Regions from separate parts of the Ruegeria sp. YTSA105 genome, predicted to be linked through region 2. Evidence: riboswitches for the same ligand, from Rfam matches in the RefSeq annotation. Region 2 holds a riboswitch; the other holds the start of a gene.
The links. A riboswitch is a leader RNA that binds a small molecule or an ion and turns the genes downstream of it on or off. The one in region 2 is predicted to bind cobalamin.
Positions count from the first base shown of each region.

Region 1: it holds a riboswitch for cobalamin, as region 2 does, so the genes downstream of both, AC2FH2_RS11730 (hypothetical protein) here and AC2FH2_RS04475 (DUF1636 family protein) in region 2, are expected to answer to the same signal.

Region 1 is NZ_JBXWNE010000008.1:48,669-52,068, reverse strand. Features, by position in the region: gene AC2FH2_RS11740 (DNA polymerase III subunit gamma/tau) at 1-636, opposite strand, end outside; gene AC2FH2_RS11735 (protein-tyrosine phosphatase family protein) at 793-1,293, shown strand; gene AC2FH2_RS11730 (hypothetical protein) at 1,295-1,699, opposite strand; cobalamin riboswitch at 1,783-2,002, opposite strand; gene AC2FH2_RS11725 (alpha/beta hydrolase family protein) at 2,142-2,999, shown strand; gene rsgA (ribosome small subunit-dependent GTPase A) at 3,021-3,400, opposite strand, start outside.
Region 2 is NZ_JBXWNE010000002.1:364,540-367,939, forward strand. Features, by position in the region: gene AC2FH2_RS04465 (protein-L-isoaspartate O-methyltransferase family protein) at 1-559, opposite strand, end outside; tRNA gene AC2FH2_RS04470 (tRNA-Cys) at 788-861, shown strand; cobalamin riboswitch at 1,213-1,419, shown strand; gene AC2FH2_RS04475 (DUF1636 family protein) at 1,514-1,888, shown strand; gene cobW (cobalamin biosynthesis protein CobW) at 1,891-2,946, shown strand; gene cobN (cobaltochelatase subunit CobN) at 2,950-3,400, shown strand, end outside.

The DNA.
Region 1 (3,400 bases), on a different contig from region 2:
ATCCTCCGCGATCTGCGCCTTCTCAGCCGCTGCGATCTTATTGAGCAGGCCAATCATGTCCTCGGGTTCGATCCGGCGCAGGTCAAATCGTTGGCACCGCGACAGAACAGTCACCGGGACTTTGCGGATTTCGGTCGTGGCAAAGATGAACTTCACATGCGCAGGAGGTTCTTCCAACGTCTTGAGCAGCGCGTTGAACGCGCTGGTCGAAAGCATGTGAACTTCGTCGATGATGTAGATCTTATAGCGCGCACTGGCGGCACGATAGCGCACCGAGTCGATGATTTCGCGAATGTCATTTACGCCGGTGCGGCTGGCGGCGTCCATCTCCATCACATCGACATGGCGGCCTTCCATGATGGCGACGCAATGTTCGCACTGGCCGCAAGGTTCGGTCGTGGGCTTGCCTTGCCCATCAGGACCGATGCAGTTCATGCCCTTGGCGATGATCCGGGCCGTGGTCGTCTTACCGGTGCCGCGGATGCCAGTCATGATGAAGGCTTGCGCAATCCGGTCGGCCTCGAACGCGTTTTTCAGCGTGCGCACCATTGCGTTCTGACCGACGAGGTCAGCAAAAGTTTCCGGGCGGTATTTCCGCGCGAGAACCTGATAGGCGGGGCTGGGCGTGTCGGTCATGTCTGCTCTGTTGGATTCGTGTCAGGTTTGCAGCGTAGAGACCCCCGCCGTCCGCGTCCACCGCGCGCGAAAAGGAATTTCGTTTTGGCAAGTTGCATCAGAGCCGGTAAATCATGAGGGGCTTCAGCCCCATGTGGTGATGCAGGAAAAGGAGCTGTGTTGGAGAGTTTTGCAATTCACCCTCTTGGATTGGGCAAAGGGCAGATCGCTCTGTGCCCACTGCCGGGTGTCACGGGCGATTATGCTGGGGATTTCGCAGTAATCCGGGATTGGGCGCCGGACCTGGTCATCTCGATGACGACCTCGGATGAGTTCCAGCATTCCGGCGGGCTGTCATTCGAGGCGGACCTGCAGTGCGAACGGATTGCCTGGGTTCACCTTCCAATCCGCGATTTCGGCGTCCCCACGCCTGAGGTTGAGGCGCTTTGGCCGCAAGCCAGTGAGGCGGCCCAACATGTCCTTGCCAGCGGTGGCAAGGTGCTGGTGCATTGCCGCGGTGGGTGCGGTCGCTCGGGGATGGTTGTGATGCGGCTAATGGTGGAATGCGGCGAAGCGCCTGGCCAAGCGCTTCGGCGGTTGCGTGCGGTGCGGCCCTGCGCGGTGGAAACCGACGCGCAAAAGGACTGGGCCGGGTTGCCGGCCCGAACCCTTCCCTGATTCAGGCAGACACTTGATACGGAATACTGTCGCTGCGCGGCGGCAGGGTCGAAACGTCGAGCATCGCACAGGGTGGTTCTGACAGAAAACCAGCGGATTTCTGGATGAACTCCGGCCCGAACATCATGTCGCCATAGGCGTCCAGCATTTCTGTCGGCGTGTCCGTACTGGTGCCGCAATAGACCCTGATCTGTTCTGATTGGGCCCGAAAACGGGCCGTGCAGCCTTCGGTGCAATGGGTCAGATCGCTAGTGCCTTCGACCTCGAATGTTTTGGATGCTGCAGGCGTTGCCGTCGCCATCGCCTCGGCCATGGCGCGTGCCATTCGGGCCAGGGCGGGGCAGGGTTTCCCGGTCCTCTGACAGACGGTTGCGGTGAATTCATGTGTCTTTGTCTTCCAGATCATAATGCGCCCTCCGCGCGCAGGACGAAGGGTGAGGATCAGGTGTGACAGCGCGCTGACGACCTGCCCGGACACCCCGCCCGAGTTTCGGTTTCGATACGATGGCAGGTCTCCTGACTTGCGGGTCGTCGCTTTGCCGACCTTCCCAGCCCTGGGGCCAGTGGTATTTCGGCATTGCTCACCGCTTACAGTTGCGGGGGCAGTCGCGGAGTTGGCCCTTTCCGGCATCGCCGGGGCAGACCGCACCGTGTTCCCTTTTCATCCCGCCCCAATTCCGGGGCAAGAACCATCACCACATCGCTAGCGGCTATGCAGACCCCGAGTCAAGCCACCTGTTGGGGTTCAAACCGGACGTTTGGTCATCTTGATGAAATCTTGACTCTGGTGGCCGAAATCGGGCCGATTGTTGAGTGAACCGAGTAGTTCAGAATTTGTCGGAAGCGCCATGCTTGATACCACGCCCTGCGTCCAGACTAAGGACTTTGATTTTGCCTCAGGCTCTGCCAGCCTGTCGGCGCGGCTGTATCTGCCTGAAACCGAGCCGAAGGTCGCCGTGGTGATTCACAGCGCAACTGCAGTGCCGCGCGAATATTACCAGCATTTTGCCCGTTGGCTGGCCGCCGAACAGGGTATTGCCTGTTTGACCTATGACTACAGCGATTTCGGGCATTCGCTGCGCGACAAACTCAAAACCTCCGAGGTGACCATGGCGGATTGGGCCTTGGTCGACATGCCCGCCGCACGGGCTGAGATGCGCAGGCGGTTCCCGGACGCTTTGCAGTGGAGCATCGGTCATTCCCTTGGTGGTTTGCTGGGGCCGGTGCAGCCAGACATTGATCAGATCGACCGGATGATCTGTGTATGTTCGGGGCTGGTTACTCTGTCCGACCATCCCTGGCCCTATCGCGGGCTGGCGTGGATGTTCTGGCATGTGCATGGGCGTCTGGCAGTGAATGCGCTGGGCTATCTGCCGGGCAAAGCGGTGGGGATCGGTGCCGATTTGCCTGGTCCGGTCTATTGGCAATGGCGTAGCTGGTGCACGGCGCCGCAGAATTATGTGCCGCAGATCGGTGACGCTCTGCCCGAAGCGAGATGGGCGCAATCGAATACGCCGGTGGACCTGTTCACCTTCGAGGACGACCAGATGGTGCCGCCAGACGCTGTCTGGCGGCTTGCCGATCTGTATGGACCAAAGGCGCGGCGGCATCTGCTGTCTCCGAAAGAGATCGGAGTGCCCGAGATCGGTCATATCGGTGCCTTTGCCCGCAGAAATCAGGCGCTTTGGCCCCGGTTGATTGCCTGAAGACGCGCTTTTCCGTCCCCGTTAGGGTCTGTTGCGAGACTTTTTGTCATGCATGACAGACCGCACCATTTTACCAAAGGCTTTGTCGCGCGCCCGGGATTGCGCAAGGGTTTCAGAGTTCCTCTGATCCTCGCGCCGCAGCTTGTTCCAGCGTACCAGCCGGTCCGGCGAGAGCAGGCCATCGGCAATCGCCTCTTGCACGGCGCAACCGGGTTCGGCCTGATGCTGGCAATCTGAAAACCGGCAGGTCGCAGCCAATTCCAGAAGGTCTGAGAAAACCTCATCCACGCCGTCTTGGGCATCCATCAAACGCAGGGCGCGCATTCCTGGCGTATCAATCAGCCACCCCCCGTTTCGCATCGGGTGAAGCGCACGATGGGTCGTGGTGTGGCGACCCCGTG
Region 2 (3,400 bases):
GGCCTATACGGACGGTCCCAAGATCACCTTCCATGAACAGGCAGGCGATACGCCCATGATCCTTAAGCTGGTCAATCAATGCAGACGGAACCTCTTCTACACCGCCCTGGATCATGACCACGTCATAAGGCCCATGCTCGGCAGCGCCCTCATCCAGCGGCCCCACGTGAACAACCACATTATCCGCGTCAGCCTCCATCAGCAGCGTTTGCGCTTCGGCAGCTAGCGCTTCATCCGCTTCCACCGCTACGACCAACTGCGCCATACGGGCTGCAACAGCCGTCGAATATCCCAGCGCCGGAGCAATATCCAGAACAACCTCATCATTGGTAATGTTCAGCACATCCAACATCTTGGCCAGTGTTCTCGGTTCCAGAATGTAGCGTCCAGCCTCAAGTTCTATCAAACCCTCGACATAGGCGGCTTCGCGTTGCGCGTCTGGCACAAAATTCTCGCGCTTGACGGACAGCATGGCATCAATGATCGGGAACTTGGTAACGTCCGAAGGCCGGACCTGCGTATCGACCATGGTGCGGCGGCGGGCTGCGAAATCTGTCATTGGATCGCTCATTCATTTCCCAAGGTTGATGGGTTTGTGCCACATCCCGGGCAAACCAGCAACGGCCCGCAAGCGGAAACTTTCGTCTGTCGTGAAGATTTTAGAGTGATCCGAATGGGTGATCCAATTTTCAGTTCCTCAAATTTAGACCGAACCCACTGGACGCCCCGGATTAAAGCTGCTAAAACGCCTGTCACACCACGGCAAGTATTTGATATTACTTGAAAAGGCGAGTTGGCGGAGTGGTGACGCAGCGGATTGCAAATCCGTGTACACCGGTTCGATTCCGGTACTCGCCTCCAATACTTTCAAACAGTTGCTTCGCATTCGGCTTTTCGAGCCTGCGACATGCCGTCTCGCTACGGCAGTGCTCTGCTGAGTGAAGCTTGACACCGGATTGATCAGAAGGCGGTGAACTCACTGGCTCGGCCGGTAAATTTGACCGCTCTATCGAATCCACGCGATATGCCCTTTGAAGTAACGGGCCCGCGAATCCTTTCGTCTGGATATCTTCGAGGCGCAAAGCCCAAACTCGCCTGCCGTCATTTTGCATCTGACTGACCAAACATGCCGCTGACAGGCATTGGCAGGTCGCTTTTCCATTCTCGATGATTTCCGTGCGTCTGCCGCGCTTGACAAGCCCCCTGCCCGTGCCGCATGTCCCATCCGTTGGTGTCTGCACATGCAGATGAAAAGGGAATGCGTCAGCGGTCATCCGTCAAACGCAGCCGCCCCCGCGACCGTGACCGGAGAGGGTGCCCAAAGCCACTGGCCAGACAGGCCGGGAAGGCGGGACATCTGCCAGAGGCCAGCCTCTGACATCCGCAAGCCGGGAGACCTGCCAACATCCGAAGTTGAAACCGGACGGGGTGATCCGGTGTCGGGCCCATGTCGCAATACGTGGCCCGCATGAAACCCCGTCCCCCGCGAAGAGGATTTGGGGGGATGAGAGACATGACCGAGACCACACCTGTTGAACTGCTGGTGTGCACGACCTGCCGCCGCGGCCTGCCCGTCGAGAATGATGCAGATCGTCCTGGGGCGTTGTTGCACAAGGCGTTGGAGCAGGCAGAACTTCCTGATGGCGTCACTTTGAAGGCAGTAGAATGCCTTTCAAATTGCGATCAGGGCTGCTCGATTGTGCTGCGTGGCGGACCCGAACGTTGGACCTTTGTCTATGAGCATCTCGATGAAACCGATCATGTCGAGACCATTGTTGAAGGTGCGACCAAATATCTCGCGACCCAAGATGGCCTCGTTAAATGGCGCGAACGTCCTGAACATTTCCGCAAAAACTGTGCGGCCCGCATTCCCCCGATTGGAGCTTAGATATGAGCAATCTCGAAAAACTGCCCGTCACTGTGATCACTGGCTTTCTGGGCTCGGGAAAGACCACGCTAGTGCGTCATCTGATGCAGAACCCGCAGGGCAAGCGCCTGGCCATTGTGGTCAACGAGTTTGGAGATGTTGGCGTCGATGGCGATATCCTCAAATCCTGCGCGATCCCCGATTGCCCGGCGGAAAACATCATGGAATTGGCCAATGGATGCATCTGCTGCACCGTGGCAGATGATTTCATCCCGACCATCGAGGCGCTGATGGCGCTGGAGCCGCGCCCCGATCACATTCTGATCGAAACCTCTGGCTTGGCCCTGCCCAAGCCGCTGCTGAAAGCGTTCGACTGGCCGGATATCCGCTCGAAAATCACCGTGGATGGCGTAATTGCTCTGGCCGATGCCGAAGCTGTGGCCGCCGGTCGCTTTGCCCCGAATGTCGCTGCGGTGGATGCCCAGCGCCTGGCCGATGACTCGATTGATCACGAAACGCCGCTATCCGAGGTGTTCGAGGACCAGATCTCCTGCGCCGACATCATTCTGCTGACCAAGCCTGATCTTGCTGGCCCCGAGGGGGTCGCCAAGGCCAAGGAAATCATCGCGGCAGAGGCTCCGCGCCCGCTGCCCGTGGTCGAAGTGGCCGAAGGCGCTGTGGATGTACGTGTTGTGCTGGGGCTTGAGGCCGCTGCCGAAGATGACATGGAGGCACGTCCCAGCCATCACGATGGCCACCACGATCACGAGCATGATGATTTCGAAAGCATCATTGTCGAGCTGCCGGAACAGACCGATCCGGCCCAGCTGGTCGCCAATATCGAACGTCTGGCGAATGAACTGAACATCCTGCGGGTCAAAGGCTATGCCGCTGTTACCGGCAAACCCATGCGCCTTTTGGTGCAGGCAGTCGGGGCCCGTGTGCGTCATCAGTACGACCGCCCGTGGGAGCCAGGTGAAGAGCGTCGCTCGCGTCTGGTGGTCATCGCCGAGCATGACGACATCAAAGAGGCTGAAATCCGCGAAATCCTCGTGGGTGTGACCGAGGCTGCCGAGTAAACCATGCACGTCGTCTTCCGCGAAAGCCACGGGTTAGAGGAAACGGAGACCCCGACCGATCTGGGCCAGAGCCCGGCGGATCTGGTGGTGCTGTCCTTTTCCGACAGTGACCTTGGCGCTTTCGCGGCAGGCTGGCATCGTGGGGGTGGACCCGAAGGTCGGATGCCGACCCTGCGGCTGGCCAATCTAACGGCGCTGAAGCACCCGCTTTCTGTCGACACCTATGTCGAGCAGACGCTGGAGGGCGCCAAAGGCATTCTGATCCGCCTGATCGGTGGCGTGCCCTACTGGTCCTACGGATTGCAGCAGGTTCTGGCACTGGCCCACGCCAAAGGCATCGCTGTGGCAGTCCTGCCGGCGGATGGACGTGAAGATACGCGCCTGGATGACTATTCTACCCTGCCTGTTTCAACCCTGCGGCGGCTGGCGCATCTTTGCGACACAGGCGGTGAGG